3 regions of the Nesterenkonia sp. K-15-9-6 genome follow, and region 2 is predicted to be linked to each of the others. Evidence: riboswitches for the same ligand, from Rfam matches in the RefSeq annotation. Region 2 holds a riboswitch; each other region holds the start of a gene.
What was found. A riboswitch is a leader RNA that binds a small molecule or an ion and turns the genes downstream of it on or off. The one in region 2 is predicted to bind S-adenosylmethionine.
Positions count from the first base shown of each region.

Region 1 (5,558 bases), on a different contig from region 2:
CCTCCAGGTCGATGTTGCTGTGCTCGGCCAGGATCTCGGCTGTCTCCTCGGGGTTCTCCTGAGCCCATTCGCGGGCCTGCTCATAGACGTCCACCACGGTCTGGGCGACGTCGGGGTGGTCCTCGATGAACGACTCGGTCGCGTTGATCACGCTGTAGGTGTTGAAGTCCACGTTCCGGTAGAACAGCGTCTCGCCGTCGGCCTCGGCTCCCGCCATGATCGGGTCCAGTCCGGCCCAGGCGTCGACGTCGCCGTTGGCCAGCGCGCTGCGGCCGTCCGCGTGCTGCAGGTTCTGCACCTCCACATCGCCCACCTCCAGGCCGGCCTCGTGCAGGGACTGCACCAGGAAGAAGTACGGGTCGGTGCCCAGCGTGGCGGCCACGGAGCCGCCCTCGAGGTCGCCGACGTCGGTGATCCCCGAGTCCGGCGAGGTGACCAGGGCGGCCCACTCCGGCTGGTTCTCGATGAGGATGATCTGCTGCGGGGCGCCGTTGGCGCGCGCCAGCAGGGCGGCGGAGCCGGCCGTGGATCCGACGTCGATGGCCTCGGCACGCAGCTTCTCATTGGCGTCGTTGGAGCCGTGGGACTGGATCCATTCCACCTCGGTGCCGGCCTCGGAGAGCTCCTCTTCGAGCCAGCCGTGCTCCATGATCACCAGGCTGAGCGGGTTGTAGGTGGCGAAGTCGAGGGTGAGCGTGTCCAGTTCGCCCTCGGCGGTGCCGCCGGATCCCTCGCCCTCCACGCATCCGGTCGCCAGCAGAGCGACGGCCGCGCCGGCGATCGTCGCGGAGGCGGCGCGTCGGAACCGCGGCCGCGGGAAGCGGGCAGGGGAGAAGGAGGTGTCGGTCTGACTGGGCATGTCGTGAAGGGACCTTTCGTGCGTGGGTGGGAGCCGCCCCGGTCGAGCTCGGGCTCCGCCCGGCCGCGCCGAGCGGAGGCCGGGAGCGCCCGGGCCGCGCGGCCTGTCAGTCCTGAACTGTCAGACCTGAGCGGAACGTGCGGTCCGGCCGGGGCGGGTGGGCTAGTGCGCGTCGACGCCGAGGCCGGCCAGGAGCTCGCCGCGCAGGGCGGCCAGCTCGGCGGAGGCACGGTCACGCGGCCGGCTGCCCGGAACGGTGAGCAGGCGGGAGACGGTGGCGCCCTCGCGGGCGGGGTCCACCGGGTCGGCGCCGAGCAGTAGGATTCGGTCGGCCAGCTGCAGGGCCTCGTCGACGTCGTGGGTCACCAGCAGCACCGTGGTGCCGGTCTGCGCATGGACGTCCAGGAGGAGGTCCTGCATCTTCAGCCGGGTCAGGGCGTCCAGGGCGCCGAAGGGCTCGTCCAGCAGGAGCACGCCGGGGCGGCGGGCCAAGGCCCGGGCCAGCGAGGCGCGCTGCGCCATGCCGCCGGAGATCTCCCGGGGGCGAAGCTGGGCGCGCTCGGCCAGGCCGACCAGTTCGAGCAGCTCATCCACTCGCCGACGGCCCTCCGCCGCGGACACGTGCCGCGGCAGCCCGAGGGAGACGTTGCGGTGCACCGAGCGCCAGGGCAGCAGCCGAGGCTCCTGGAAGCCGACGGCGGTCCGTTCGTCATAGGTGCGCACCGGGGTGCCGTCGATGATGACCTCACCGGAGCATCCGGCGTCGAGACCGCCGACGGCGCGCAGTAGCGTGGACTTCCCGCAGCCGGAGGCGCCCAGGATGGCGACCACCTCGCCGGGGGAGATGTGCAGGTCGACGTCGTGCAGGACGGTGCGTCCGTCGAAGGCGCGCCCCACACCGCGCAGCTGCACGTCCATCGAATGCGTGGCGGCCCCTGCGGGGGCGGGACGGTCCAGCAGAGCGACGCCGCCGGAATGCTCGGAGAGGTGCTGGTCAGACTCGTGCGTCACGAGTGCGGGTGCAGACGAACCCATAGGAAATTCACTCCCATCGATCCTGGCGGTAGCACCTTTTCTGATGCGACGGGCACAGAGAGGCCGATCGACGCATCCGAAGGTTGCTGCGGCGTCACAGAGCCAGATCTCTCAGCCGCTCGGGATGGTGTACGTGCTCAACCCTACGCGGATCAGCGTGGGCCGGGCAAAGGTGATGTCACAGTGTGAGACATGTGGGGTGGCGTGGGCCCGACGACGGTGCCCCCGGATGGAGGGGGATGCCCTCAGGCTTCGGGAGACAGCGGGCCGAGGCTCTTGAACTCGCTCTGGTGGAACACCAGCGCCTCGGCGGAGTCCTCGACCGCCAGGTCCAGCAGCTCGAGCACGACGATGTCATGGTCGCCGGCCCGGACCTGGTCGTAGATGCGGGTGGTGAAGGTGACGGGCGCACCCTCCAGGGTGATCGACCCACCTGTGCCGATGCTTGTCCTCAGGCCGGTGAATCGGTTCTCCCGGTCCTTGGAGGCGATCTTCCGGCACAGCTCCGACTGGCCGTGCCCGATCAGTGACACTCCCAGCTCGGTGTCCGCCCCGGCCAGCTTCGGCCAGGTGGTGGAGCTGTGCTGCACCGCCACCGTGGCCAGCGGCGGCTCGAGCGAGACGCCGATGGTGAAGGTGGAGGCCACGAGCCCTTCCGGGCGGCCGTCCACCTCGGCGGCGACGACCACCACCCCCTGCGGGAAGTGGCCGAAGGTCCGGCGCAGCTCCAGCGGATCGACGTCGGCCAGCCGGGTGGCGGCGCGGCCCACGGCGGGGCGGGCTCCGGTGTCAGCGGGCGCGTGCGGCACGGTCTCCTCCACGGTGGTCGTGGGGCGCTCGGCGGCGGCCAGTGCGGTGCTCATGGCGGATCAACTCCCATCGGTCCTGGCGGTAGCACCTTTTCTGAAGGATCCGCCGGAGGGGGCGGATCGCATCCGAAGGTTGCTGCGGCGTCGACGAGCCAGATCTCTCGGCCGCTCGGGATGGTCTGTGTGTCCAGCGTACGGCCGCAGAGAGATGTGATCAAAGAACCGTTCGCAGGATGAGACGCGGCGACATATTCCGTCCAGCGGGCGCGCAGGATGCGTCCAGAGTGTGGCTCCCTCAGTCCGAGGGGGCTGTACATTCTTACGCCTCGTGACATGAACTCAATCCGCTGACTTGACGATTGTTCATCTGCTGCGCGTATGGTTGACCCCAACGAACCCATCCAGAGCGACTGAGAGATCTGGCTCGACGACGTCGCAGCAACCACCCGGAGCAGCCGTGCCCAGTGCGGCCCGGGGAACGGTGCTAACGCCAGAGACGATGGAGAATGCCCGATGATCTCACTGCGCCATGTGTCCACGTCCTTCCCCGCTGCCCGGGGCAAGGAGCCCATCCACGCCGTCGATGACGTCTCCTTGGAGATCCCCCGCGGGAGCATCCAGGGGATCATCGGCTTCTCCGGCGCCGGGAAGTCCACGCTGCTGCGCAACATCAACCTGCTTGAGCGCCCCACCTCGGGTGAGGTGCATGTGGGCGGGGTGGAGCTGACCGCCCTCGACGACGAGGCTCTGCGTCGCGCCCGGCACCAGATCGGCATGATCTTCCAGGGGTTCAACCTGGTGAACAATCTGACCGTCGCCCAGAACGTGGAGCTGTCCCTGAAGTTCGCCGGCGAGAAGGACCGTCGCGTCCGCCGGCGTCGCGCCGCCGAGGCGCTGGAGATCGTGGACATCACCGACAAGGCCAAGGTGTACCCGGCCCAGCTCTCCGGCGGGCAGAAGCAGCGGGTGGCCATCGCTCGCGCCCTGGCCACTCGGCCGGAGGTGCTGCTGTGTGACGAGCCGACCTCCGCCCTGGACCCCTTCACCACGGCGACGGTGCTGCAGTATCTCGCCGACGTGAACCGCGAGCTCGGCATCACCGTGGTCATCGTGACCCACGAGATGGAGGTCATCAAGGCCCTGGCCGATCACGTCGCCGTCATGGAGTCCGGCCGCGTGGTGGAGCAGTTCCCCGCCCGGGAGCTGCAGCGCGAGGGCTTCGCTCCGCACACCTCCATCGGCCGGTACCTGGTCAGCGACGGCATCAGTGTGGACCGTGACGGCGGCGCCCGGACGCAGGCGCCGACGCCGAGCGGGGACCAGGGTCGCGCCGCAGAGTCCGCAGAGTCGGCAGAGTCCGCAGAGTCCGCAGAGTCGGCAGAGTCCGCAGAGCCGCCGGCGCCCCAGGACCCGCCCCGTGGCCCCCGGAGGCTCGCGGCCTCTGAGCTGCTCGCCGCCGTGCCGTTCGAGGGAGGTCGTCGCTGATGGAACGCATCCTCGAACTGCAGCCCGAACTCGTCCAGGCCATGCTGGAGACCTTCGCCATGATCGCGGTGGCCATCCCGCTGGCGGTGCTGTTCGGCACTCCGCTGGGCATCTGGCTGTTCATCCATGCCCCGGGCGGAATCGCTCCGCTGCCCCGCGCCCATGCGCTGGTCAGCGGGATCGTCAATATGGTCCGCTCCTTCCCGTTCCTCATCCTGCTGATCGCGATCATTCCGTTCACCCGGCTGGTCGTCGGCACCACGGTCGGCACGGCGGCTGCGATCGTCCCACTCACGGTCAACGCCATTCCCTACTTCGCCCGGCTGGTGGAGCAGAACATCACCCAGCTGGGGTCCGGGGCGGTGGAGGCCTCCCGTGCCATGGGGGCCACTCGCGGACAGATCATCCGCAATGTGCTGCTGGTGGACGCCAAGCCGGCGATCATCGGGTCCATCACGATCACCACCGTCAGCTTCATCTCCTATTCGGCCATGGTCGGACTGGTCGGCGGCGGCGGAATCGGCGACTTCGCCATCCGGTACGGGTACTACCGCTATGAGACCGCGGTGATGATGGTCGCCATCGTGCTGATGATCGCCCTGGTGACGCTCGTGCAGTTCAGTGGCACCCGCCTCTCGCGGCTCACCGACAAGCGCATCTGACCACCGGCCGGTTCGGCCGCCCCTGCGCTCCGTGCGCACTCCTCCATCCCGGCGTGCAGGTCGCTGCACCCTGACAACGAAAGCTTGTGACATGCCCAGAACACTGACATCCTCCGGCGTCTCCGGCGCGCTCGGGCTGACCGGGGCCACCGGTTCGCTCGCCTCCTCCCCGCTCGGGCGCCGCAGCCTGCTGCTCGGCGGACTCGCCGCAGTGGGGACCTTCACCCTGACCTCCTGCGGGCTGGCCGACGCCGTGGGCGACGACGACCGCACGATCAGCATGATCGTCACCGAGTCGGCGCCCTTCCAGGACCCCACCGAGATCGTCAAGGACATCCTCGCCGAGGACGGCTGGGAGCTGGAGACCACCTACGTCACCGACATCATCCAGCCCAACCAGGTGGTGGCCCAGGGGGAGTACGACGCCAACTTCTTCCAGCACATCGCCTACCTGCGGCAGTTCAACCAGGACAACGGCACCGATGTGGAGCCCGCGTTCTCCGTCTACTACGCGCCCAGCGGCATCTTCTCGCTGCAGCATGACAGCATCGAGGACCTCCCCGACGGCGCCCAGATCGCCCTGGCGGTCGACACCGCGAACAACGGCCGCGGGATCAAGCTGCTCGCCGACGCCGGGGTCCTGGAGATCGACGAGTCCAAGGAGGTCACCGAGCTCTCGCAGCGGGACATCATCGACAACCCGAAGGA
Region 1 is NZ_JBQYEY010000011.1:33,657-39,214, forward strand. It holds gene SD455_RS08535 (aliphatic sulfonate ABC transporter substrate-binding protein) at 1-859, opposite strand, end outside; gene SD455_RS08540 (ABC transporter ATP-binding protein) at 1,022-1,777, opposite strand; SAM riboswitch class I at 1,905-2,025, opposite strand; gene SD455_RS08545 (flavin reductase family protein) at 2,140-2,757, opposite strand; SAM riboswitch class I at 2,768-2,884, opposite strand; SAM riboswitch class I at 3,098-3,209, shown strand; gene SD455_RS08550 (methionine ABC transporter ATP-binding protein) at 3,217-4,188, shown strand; gene SD455_RS08555 (methionine ABC transporter permease) at 4,188-4,850, shown strand; gene SD455_RS08560 (MetQ/NlpA family ABC transporter substrate-binding protein) at 4,942-5,558, shown strand, end outside.
Region 1: linked by a shared signal. The riboswitch ahead of SD455_RS08545 (flavin reductase family protein) and the one ahead of SD455_RS11255 (methylenetetrahydrofolate reductase) in region 2 are both predicted to bind S-adenosylmethionine.

Region 2 (5,558 bases):
CGGTGCGCAGGCCGGTGACGATCTGCTCCCGCGGGAGGTCCCAGCCGTCGGAGGCCAGCGCGGGCTCCTCCAGCTGCACCCAGGCCGCGCCGGCGTCATGGAGGGCGCGGAGCAGGGTGGAGTAGGCGGTCACCAGCTCGTCGAGCCGGTCGAACCGCGATGCCTGCGGGACGGTTCCGCCGTCGCCCGCTGTGCCGTCCGGGGCCTGGCTCTCCGCGCCGACGGCCTTGGCCAGCAGCAGGAAGCTCACCGGGCCCAGCAGGGTGGGCCGGGGGAGGGATCCGCCGGCGGTCTCTGCGGCCAGATCGCGGAAGGTGCGGTAGCGCTCGGCGACGGCGTCCGGCTGAGGGGAGAAGGCGACGTCTGGCTCGATCTCCGGCACGTAGTAGTGATAGTTGGTGTCGAACCACTTGGTCAGCTCCAGCGGCTCCACCGTGGAGGTGCCGCGGGCCAGCGCGGAGACCAGGGCCAGGCCCTCGCCGGAATCCGGGGAGGCGGCGGAGAACCCGGCCTCGCGGAAGCGCCGCGGCACCAGGCCGAGCAGCATCGAGGCGTCCAGGACCTGATCGATCACGGCGCCGTCGGCCGGGATCGCCGAGTCCGCCTCCAGGCCCAGGCCTGCCAGATGGCCCAGGGTACGGGAGCGGTGAGCCCGGATCGCCTCCTGCAGGGCGTCGACGTCTCCGCCGCGCCAATGGGCCTCCAGCGCCTTCTTGATCTCCCGGTTCGGTCCGATGCGCGGGTAGCCGAGCACGGTCGCCGGAAGGGCGGGAACCTGAGCGGGCGGCTGGTCCTCGGGGCGGGCAGGGGTGGTGGTCATGATGTCTCCTCTGTCATGTGTGTCAGATGTGTCTGGGGTCAGATGCAGGTGATGGACGGATCGCAGGGGCCCGGGCGGTTCGTTCCGGGCGAGGCCGCAGGGCGCACCAGGACAGCCGACCGCGACGCGGTCCGCAGGAATGACGGGTCCCTGTCAGGCAGGGAGCAGTGTGCTCCGGCGTCAGGGCAGCTCGGGTAGGACCCGCTGCTGACGTGCGGCGTCTCGGATCCTCAGGTGATCGAGGATCGCCAGGGCGGCCGGGTGCTGGTTGAAGGTGAACAGGTGCAGGCCGGGACATCCGAGCTCGAGGACCGCGTCGATCAGGTTCAGCGTGGCGGCCACCCCGCGGCGCCGTCGCTCGGCGGGGTCGGCGACGTCGAGGTAGTCGAGCAGGTGCTGCGGCACCGGAACTCCCGAGATCTCCTCCAGGCGTCGCAGCCGCTTGGGGCTGGTCAGCGGGGCCAGCCCGGCGACCACCGGCAGGTGGATGCCCTGGGATCGGGCGTCGTCCACCAGGCGGGCGTAGTCCTCGGGGTCATAGAACACCTGGGTGATGGCGTAGTCGGCGCCGGCCTCCTGCTTCTCCCACAGTGCGCACAGGTCCGCCTCGTGGTCCCGGTCCGTGCCGGAGGGCGGATAGGCGGCCACTGAGATGGACACCGGGCGGGCGCCGGGCCCCTCGGGTGGGTCGAGGCGCTCCTGCTCCACCTCCCTGACCAGACGCACCACCTCGGCGGCGCGGTTCAGGCCTGCGGGCTGGTGGATCCACTCCCGGCCACCGCCCGGTGGGTCCCCACGCAGGGCCAGGACGTCCCGGACGCCGAGGTCCAGCAGCTGCTCCACTGCCCGGCGCACCTGGGCAGGAGATCTTCCGGCGCTGATGAGGTGCGCCATCACGGGGGAGGGAGTGCTCCGGAGCAGGTGCCGGATGACCTCCAGATTGGCCCCCTCGGGCTGGTTGTGGCCATGGGTGACGGAGAAGTAGTCCGGACCGGCCTCGGCCAGCAGCTCGATGCTGCGCCAGGGGTCGCGGCCGGCGGTGGCGGGACGCGGCGGGAAGACCTCGAAAGAGATCAGCGACCGGCGTCGGGTGCGCTGCACCAGGTAGGAGGTGTGCGGCGTGTGGTCGTCAGAATCCAGGGCGTGCTGAGGCAGAGTGCCGGCGGACGGCACAGATGGTGTCATGGAGGGTCCTCCGTGTGGGGCGTTCATCATCGTTCATGAGGCGCCACAGGGAGGCTTCCCCTGCGCCGTGCTTGCCGCTGAAGATAAATCCATCTCAGTGAATACGAGCTTCGCGGCCGGATCGTCATCTGGGGCACCCCGTCACGCGGGAAAGGGTTGCCGACCGGCCAAGCCAGAGCCTGTGTGACCGGTTCTCGTGATCCTTCGGTGTTCTTCTCTGCCACGACGCTAACACGGCCGGGCATGCGAGAGAAGGGCCGACGTCATGGATGACGCTATATGAACATAATGAACACGCGGCGCCGACGTGGGGTGTGCCGCAGGGTGTGAGGCGTGTCCACGCGCCTCGTGGGGCGGTGCATCGACCGTGTCATGCAGGAGGGTCGCCGAGCGTGGCGAGGAGCTCTCCGATGCTGTGGTGGCGCTCGAGGGGGTGTCGAAGGGGCCGGTCGCGATGGATTCGATATCGATTGCGGCGACCTTCGCGCTCCTTGTCGACGTATCCGTCGGCGATCAGATCCGCCAGGATCCGCTGGGCGGCGCGCTCGGTGATCCCGACCTTCCGGGCGATCTCCCGGACGAGCATGCCGGGCTCTCTGGCGACGCAGAGGATGACATGGGCGTGGTTGGTGAGGAAGGTCCACTCTGAATCCGGCACGGGGTCAGTATAGATCCAGGGTGACAGAACAAGCACGAAACAAAAGTCGTGTATTGTGTGTCAGCAATGCGGTCGCCGCCTGGTGGCCCCGTCGTGCAGGACCCTCCCGGAAGGACCCGCCGCATGCTCGACCCGGTCATCCTCTTCTTCGTCCTCGGCATCGCGGCCGGACTGCTGCGTTCCGAGCTGCGGCTGCCTGCCGCCGTCTATGAGCTGGTGACCATCGTGCTGCTGCTGGCCATCGGGCTCAAAGGGGGCGTGGAGCTGGCGAAGCAGCCCCTGGGTGAGCTGCTGCCGCAGATGGTCGGAGTGGTGGCCATGGGGTTCCTCCTCGCCCTCGCCGCGTTCCCTGTGCTCCGCCTCCTGGGACGGCTGGCTCGCGTGGATGCTGCGTCGATCGCCGCGCACTATGGCTCAGTGAGCGTCGGCACCTACGCTGTGGCCGTTGCCTATCTCGGCAGTCGCGGTGTGCCTTTCGAAGAACATATGCCGTTGCTGCTGGTCCTTCTGGAGGTGCCGGCGATCCTCGTCGGGATCGTGCTCGCCAGGGGTGTCAGCCGGTCCACACGCTGGGGCTCGGTGATGCACGAGGTGTTCCTGGGCAAGGGCATCGTGCTCCTGCTAGGGGGTCTGCTCATCGGCTGGGCCGCCGGGCCTGAGGGCGTCGTTCCGCTCGAGCCTCTGTTCATGGACCTCTTCAAGGGGGTTCTGGCATTGTTCCTCCTGGAGATGGGGCTCATCACAGCAGGCCAGGTAGGAGGGCTCCGGAGACATGGGGTGTTTCTGGGCGCATTCGCCATCGGTATGCCGCTGTTCTCCGCAGTGGTGGGCACGGGAACAGCCATGCTGCTGGGCCTCTCCCTCGGGGGCACGGTGGTGCTGGCGACGCTGGCTGCCAGCGCGTCCTACATCGCGGTCCCGGCCGCCATGCGCATCTCCGTGCCGGAGGCGAATCCGACGCTGTCCTTGGCCGCCGCCCTGGGCATCACTTTTCCGTTCAACGTCCTGATCGGCATACCCATCTACCACGCCATGGCCACCTGGGTGCATGGCTAGGAGCAGGCTCATGGAACCGCACGCGCGCAAACTGCTGACCATCGTCACCGAGGCGGCCCTGGAGGGAAAGATCCTGCGTGATCTGGAGCAGCTCGGCACTCGTGGGCATACGATCACCGACGCCCGGGGAAAGGGCCGCCGAGGAGTGCGCGATGCAGGCTGGGAGGCCAGCGCGAACATCCGCGTGGAGGTCGTCTGTGACGCGGGCACCGCTCAGGCGGTCTCTGCGTATCTGCGGGAGCACTACTACCGGGATTACGCGATGACCGTGTGGGTCATCGATGTCGAGGTGCTGCGTCCCGAGAAGTTCTGACCTCGGTTCCGCCTAGGCTGATATGCATGCCTGACCAGTACCTGAAGAACGAGATGCGCCGGAATGTGCGGAAATCGATGCGCCGGTCGCTGCACACTGCTTCCAGGAGCGCCGGAGGCGGCAGGTCGCTCAGACGCCGTCGCAGCGGCAGTCAGGGACTGCTGTGGTGGTTGCTCGGGCTCGTGCTGGTGGTCCTCCTCGGCGCGCTGATCAGCTGGATCCAGAGCCCGGGAGAAGGTGCCGCCCCGTCGCCGTCGGAGGACGGTGAAGACGCCACCCTCGTGCGCGTGGTCGACGGCGATACGCTCGTCGTGGAGCTGGACGGAGAGGAGGAGCGGGTTCGGCTCCTGAACATCGACACCCCGGAGTCGGTGCACCCTCACCAGCCGGTCGAATGTCTGGGTCCGGAGTCCTCGGCGCATATGGAGTCACTGGTCGCCCCGGGGGATCCCGTCATCCTGGAGTTCGACCAGGAGCGCACCGACCGGTATGACCGCCTGCTCGCCGGAGTATGGGCCGACGACGTGCTGCTGAACGTCCAGATGGCCCGGGACGGCTTCGGGGTTCCGGTCCACTATCCTCCCAACGACCGCTTCCTCGGCCCCGTGGAAGAGGCCTGGGCTCAGGCGGAGGAGGACGGCGTCGGGCTCTTCGCCGAGGATCTGGACTGCGAGCCAGCGCTGCCCTGAGGCCTTCGGCCGCTCGGCGGAAATAGGATGGAGGCATGAGCAGCTCCCCGACGTCGGCGACCCGGCGGCAGAAGATCGTCGTGGCGACCGGCACCATCGGCGTCCTGGGTGCCGTCACCGCTGGCAGCTGGCTCATGATCGACGGCACCATCGACGTCGCGATCGTCGGTGGGGGCGCCATTCCGGCCGGGGAGGACTGCCCCAGCCGCACCTTGTCGCCCGTGGTTCCCGAACGGGTGCCGGTGGAGGTGCTCAACTCCACCAACGAGCCAGGGCTCGCCGGTGACGTCGCCGACGAGCTGGCAGACCGGGACTTCCGAGTGGAATCCGTGGACAACGACTATTTCGCCGACACCGGCTTCGATGTGATCATCCGCGCCGGTGAGCGAGGGCTGCGCCAGGCCTATACCGTGCAGCGTCACATCCCCGGGGCTCTGGTGGACGTCGATGGCCGTGACGACTTCACGGTGGATGTGGTCCTCGGTTCGGAGTTCGCCGGCCTCCTGGACGTCGAGGAGATCGAGATGGAGCCCGGTCAGTTGGACTGCACCGGCTCCGGAGGGTGACCTGGGATCGACCGGATCAGACGGTGATCGACGGCATGAGACGACGATGGGCCGCCCCGAGGCGTTCGGGGCGGCCCATCGGCTGTCCGCACGGCGACGGTGCGGGGAGGCTCAGGCCTCGGCGTCCTTCCAGCGGCGTGCGCGGATGAACGAACGCACACCGGCGATGATGTAGACGATCAGCAGCACGAAGGTGATGGTGCTGACGATGACGGCGGCGGGGCGCTCGGCCTCGCCGGCGAACAGCTCGCCCAGCTGCATCACGTTCATC
Region 2 is NZ_JBQYEY010000017.1:7,215-12,772, forward strand. It holds gene metE (5-methyltetrahydropteroyltriglutamate--homocysteine S-methyltransferase) at 1-820, opposite strand, end outside; gene SD455_RS11255 (methylenetetrahydrofolate reductase) at 1,001-2,005, opposite strand; SAM riboswitch class IV at 2,068-2,207, opposite strand; gene SD455_RS11260 (helix-turn-helix transcriptional regulator) at 2,376-2,663, opposite strand; gene SD455_RS11265 (sodium-dependent bicarbonate transport family permease) at 2,787-3,719, shown strand; gene SD455_RS11270 (P-II family nitrogen regulator) at 3,730-4,032, shown strand; gene SD455_RS11275 (thermonuclease family protein) at 4,059-4,721, shown strand; gene SD455_RS11280 (LytR C-terminal domain-containing protein) at 4,757-5,287, shown strand; gene SD455_RS11285 (hypothetical protein) at 5,399-5,558, opposite strand, start outside.

Region 3 (5,558 bases), on a different contig from region 2:
CCGCCGGTGCAGCTGAGGCGCAGCATCGGCTATGTCATGCAGCACTCCGGGCTCATGCCGCACCGCCGGGTGGTGGACAACATCGCCACCGTTCCGCGTCTCAATGGTGTCTCCCGGGGTGCCGCGCAGGAGCGGGCTCGTGACCTGATGGAGTTGGTGGACCTGGCCCCCGAGCTGGCACGTCGATACCCGGCCCAGCTCTCCGGAGGGCAGCAGCAGCGGGTCGGCGTGGCGCGCGCCCTGGCCGACGACCCCAACATCCTGCTCATGGACGAGCCCTTCGGCGCGGTGGACCCGCTGGTCCGGGTGGAGCTGCAGTCCCAGTTGAGGCGCCTGCAGGTTCAGCTGCGCAAGACCATCATCTTCGTCACCCATGACATCGACGAGGCACTCGCCCTGGGGGATCAGATCGTCGTGCTGCGCAGCGGCGGGGAGGTGGCCCAGATCGGCACGCCCCGGGAGCTGGTGGAGGAGCCCGCCGACGCCTTCGTCTCCCGATTCCTGGGGCTGCAGGACGGACGGCGGCGGCTGCATGCCTCCCCGCGGGTCGGCGGCGGCTGGACGGTCGTCGACGACACCGGGAGACCGGTCGGGCTGATCGAGGGAGAGGACGGCACGGAGCCTGCGGCCCCGTCGCCAGAAGGTTGCTGATGGACTGGGCCCTGGCGAACCTGCCGCGCATCCTGAGCCTGACGGTCGACCATCTGCTGCTCAGCCTTCCCGCCGTCGCAGCGGCGTTCCTGCTGGCCCTTCCGTTGGGGCGTGTCGCCGATCGGCTCGGACGCCTGCGTGAGCCTCTCCTGGGCTCGGCGGGTCTGCTCTATGCGATTCCGTCGCTGCCGCTGTTCATCGTCCTGCCGATCCTCATCGGGACCGGGGTGCGGGACGCTCTCAATGTGATCGTCGCGCTCACGCTGTTCGGTCTGGCGCTGATGGTCCGTTCCGCCGCGGATGCCTTCGGCGCGGTCTCCCAGGACGTCCGGCTGGCCGCGGTCGCGGTCGGGCAGTCCCGCTGGGGCGCCTTCCTCACAGTGGAGCTGCCTCTGGCCGGGCCTGCGCTGCTGGCGGGGCTGCGGGTGGTCTCCGTGAGCACCATCAGTCTGGTCAGCGTCTCCGCGGTCCTGGGTGTGGCGAGCCTCGGCTCCCTGTTCACCGACGGGTTCCAGCGTGGCATCGTGCCGTCCATCGCCGCCGGCATCATCATGACCGTGCTGCTCGCCGTCGTCGTGGACCTGCTGCTGGTGGGCCTGGGCCGGCTGGCGATGCCCTGGCAGCGTACCCAGGCGAGGCGGGCCGGCTCATGACCCATCTGATGGAGGCGCTGCAGTGGGTCCTCAGCGCCGAGTCCTGGGCGGGTCCGGGTGGTCTCGGAGTCCGCACGGCCGAGCACCTCTGGTACACCCTGCTGGCGCTGGTGCTGTCCACGGCGATCGCCCTTCCTGCCGGGCTGGTCATCGGCCACACCGGGCGGGGCCGGGCGCTGGCCGTGCTCTCCACCGGGGCCGCCCGTGCTCTGCCGACCCTGGGGATCATCACCTTGGCCGGCCTCGCGGTGGGGATCGGGCTGAAGGCCCCGATGATCGCCTTCGTGGTCCTGGCGGTGCCCTCGATCATCGCCGGCGCCTATTCGGGGGTGGAGGCGGTGGACCGCCGCGTGGTCGACGCCGCGCGCGCCCAGGGGCTCAGCCCGTGGCAGGTGCTGGTGACCGTGGAGGTGCCGCTGGGGCTGCGGCTGATCCTGGGCGGGGTGCGTCTGGCAACCCTGCAGGTCATCGCCACCGCCACCCTGGCCGCCTACGTGGGGGCCGGGGGACTGGGGCGGCCGCTGTTCCTGGGCCTGCGCAACCATGACTATGCCATGATGCTGGGAGCGTCCCTCGTGGTCATCGCCGTGGCGATCCTCGTCGACGCCCTGTTCATCGCAGCCCTACGGATTCTCAGGAGGATCCCCGGGATCCACTGAGCTCCAGGAGAGGATGGTCCCCGTGTCCTGCTCGAGCCCCGCCCCCGGCCGTCTCGGCCGTCCTGCCCTCGTCTCCGCCGCCCTGCTGGGACTTGCCGCGCTGGCTCTCAGCGCCTGCGGGGCCGAGGATCCCTTGGCGGACGGGGGAGACGACGACGCCGGCGCCGAGGGCGGCGCGCTGGTGGTCGGCTCCCAGCAGTACTACTCGAACACCATCATCGCGGAGCTCTACGCCCAGCGGCTCGAGGCGGGCGGCCACGAGGTGGACCGGCAGTTCGACATCGGCCAGCGCGAGGTCTACATGCCGGAGCTGGAGGCCGGGGACATCGACGTGTTCCCCGAATATGCCGGGAACCTGCTGCAGTACGTGGACGCGGAGCCTGAGGCCTCCGACCTGGAGGAGATCCTCGCCGGACTGGAGCAGAGCCTCCCGGAGGGGATCAGCGCCCTGGAGCCGGCGGAGGCCACCGATCAGGACAGCTTCGTGGTGACCGCGGAGTTCGCACAGGAGCATCAGCTGCGCAGCGTCGGTGACCTTGCGAACGTGGATGAGGATCTGCGGATCGCGGCGAACTCGGAGTTCGAGACTCGTCCCTACGGCCCTGAGGGTCTGCAGGAGGTCTACGGGGTGGAGGTCACCCTGGTCCCGGTGGAGGACTCCGGTGGGCCGCTGACCGTGCAGGCGCTGCTCGACGGGGACGTTCAGGTGGCCGACATCTATTCCGCCGATCCAGCCATCGAGGAGAACGGCCTCGTCATGCTGGAGGACCCGGAGGATCTGGTGCTGCCGCAGAACATCCTCCCGCTGGTCTCCGACTCTGTGGGGGACGACGCCGCGGCGCTCATCGAGGAGGTCACGGCCGAACTGACGCAGGAGGAGCTCAACGGGCTCAACGCCGTCAGTGTGGACGACCAGGCGTCGGCCGCCGACGTCGCCGCCGACTGGCTGGCGGAGAAGGGCCTCGACGAGGCCTGAGCCGCGGAGCAGGGCCCGGCCTCGCCGGGGAGTCGATGGCGCGTGTCTGCGGGAGGTCTCACTCCGTCGCGCAACTCATATGAACACATGAACATAGATGACGACATATGACGTGGAATCTTCGTTTTCCGTCTGGCGTCCAGTAGCGTGGTGCTCACACCAGCAACCATCCAGAGCGGCTGAGAGATCTGGCTCGACGACGCCGCAGCAACCCGGGAGAGCCGGGTGCTAACGCCAGGAGCGATGGAGGAGCATGAGCACTGACGTGTCCGCCGTGTCCGCCCGCCGGCCGAAGAAGCGCCCGAACGGGCAGTGGAAGGTCGACGGCACCGAGCCGCTGAACCACAATGAAGAGTTCAAGCAGGCCGACAACGGGCTGAACGTCCGGGAGCGCATCGAGACGATCTACTCGAAGCAGGGCTTCGACTCGATCGACCCGGACGACCTCCGCGGCCGCTTTCGCTGGTGGGGCCTCTACACCCAGCGTCGCCCCGGCGTGCCGGCCGGGGCCCACAACTCGCTGCCGCCCGAAGAGGTGGACGACAAGTTCTTCATGCTGCGGGTCCGCATCGACGGCGGCGCCCTCACCACCGAGCAGCTGCGTGTCATCGGGGAGATCTCCCGAGACTTCGCCCGGGACACCGCCGATGTGACCGACCGGCAGAACATCCAGCTGCACTGGGTGGCCGTGGAGGACGTCCCGGAGATCTGGCGCCGCCTCGAAGCAGTCGGCCTGGGCACCACCGAGGCCTGCGGAGACACCCCCCGAGTGATCCTGGGCTCCCCGGTGGCCGGCATCGCCGCCGATGAGATCATCGACCCCACCCCTGTCATCCAGGAGATCGCTCGGCTCTACATCGGCGATCCCGAGCTCGCGAACCTGCCGCGGAAGTACAAGTCGGCGATCACCGGACACCCCAGCCAGGACGTGGTCCACGAGATCAACGACTTCGCCCTGGTGGGCGTCGTGCACCCGGAGCATGGCCCCGGCTACGACCTGTGGGTCGGCGGCGGGCTCTCCACCAACGCCCGGCTGGCCGAGCGACTGGGAGTCTTCGTCCGCCAGGAGGAGGCCGCCGAGGTCTGGCATGCCGTCACCCAGACCTTCCGCGACTACGGGTTCCGTCGCCTGCGCAACAAGGCCCGGCTGAAGTTCCTGCTGGCCGAATGGGGGCCGGAGAGGTTCCGCCAGGTCATCGAGGACGAGTACCTGGGCCGTACGCTCACCGACGGGCCGGCCCCGTCCGCCCCGGACACTCCCGGGGACCACGTCGGCGTGCACCGGCAGAAGGACGGCCGGTGCTACATCGGCGTCACCCCCACCGTGGGTCGGGTCTCCGGGACGCTGCTGATCGAGCTGGCGGACCTGCTGGAGCGTCACGGCTCCCACCGTCTGCGCACCACGCCGCACCAGAAGCTCGTGGTCCTCGACATCGCCGAAGACGACGTCGAGACGGTCTGTGCCGCCTTGGCCGAGCTGGGGCTGGATCCCCGGCCCAGCGTCTTCCGGCGCTCCACCATCGCGTGCACCGGCATCGAATTCTGCAAGCTGGCCATCGTGGAGACCAAGACCACGGCGGCCCGGACCATCGATGCCTTGGAGGAGCGGCTGGCCGACGTCGCCGAGCAGATGCCGGAGCGGCTCACCCTGCACATCAACGGCTGCCCCAACTCCTGCGCCCGCATCCAGACCGCGGACATCGGGCTGAAGGGGCAGCTGCTGCCCGACGCCGACGGGGAGAAGACCCCCGGCTTCCAGGTCCACCTGGGCGGCGGGCTCACCTTCGTGGACCGCGATGAGGCCGGTCTCGGCCGGACTGTGCGAGGGCTGAAGGTCACGGCGGAGGAGCTCGTGGACTACGTGGAGCTGCTGGTCCGCCGGTACCTGGACGGCCGACAGACGGGGGAGACCTTCGCCCAGTGGAGCCACCGGGTGGACGATTCCGAGCTGCAGAAGAGAGAGGTCGAGCTGGTATGAGCGCCGCGACCGACACCGCCCTCACCCAGGAGCTGCGCGCCCTGGCCGCCGCCGGCGCCGAGGAGCTCGGCTGGGACGCCCCCGCCGAGGAGGTGATCGGCTGGGCGGCACGGCATGTGGACACCGCCGACGTCGCCGTCGCCTGCTCCATGGCCGACGCCGTCCTGCCGGCGCTGGTCGCGGAGCAGCTGCCCGGTGTGGACGTGCTGTTCCTGGAGACCGGCTATCACTTCACCGAGACGCTGGCCGCCCGGAATGAGGTCGCCCGTCGTCTCGACGTCACCGTCGTCGACGTCACTCCGAAGCTGACCGTGGCGGAGCAGGACGCCGAGTACGGCAAGGACCTGTTCGGCAGGGACCCGGCCGCCTGCTGCCGGATGCGCAAGATGGAGCCTCTCGGGGAGGCGCTGAGCGGCTACAAGCTCTGGTTCACCGGAGTGCGCCGGGATGAGGCGCCCACCCGCGTGGACACGCCGCTGGTCACCTTCGACGAGCTCCACGGACTCATCAAGGTCAACCCGGTCGCCCCCTGGACCTTCGACGACCTGGTCGACCACTCGAACCGCCATGACCTCCCGGTCAACCTGCTGCTGCAGAACGGCTATCCGTCCATCGGGTGCCGACCCTGCACCCAGAAGGTC
Region 3 is NZ_JBQYEY010000007.1:8,211-13,768, reverse strand. It holds gene SD455_RS06105 (ABC transporter ATP-binding protein) at 1-651, shown strand, start outside; gene SD455_RS06100 (ABC transporter permease) at 651-1,304, shown strand; gene SD455_RS06095 (ABC transporter permease) at 1,301-1,963, shown strand; gene SD455_RS06090 (ABC transporter substrate-binding protein) at 1,977-2,939, shown strand; SAM riboswitch class I at 3,103-3,189, shown strand; gene SD455_RS06085 (nitrite/sulfite reductase) at 3,193-4,917, shown strand; gene SD455_RS06080 (phosphoadenylyl-sulfate reductase) at 4,914-5,558, shown strand, end outside.
Region 3: linked by a shared signal. The riboswitch ahead of SD455_RS06085 (nitrite/sulfite reductase) and the one ahead of SD455_RS11255 (methylenetetrahydrofolate reductase) in region 2 are both predicted to bind S-adenosylmethionine.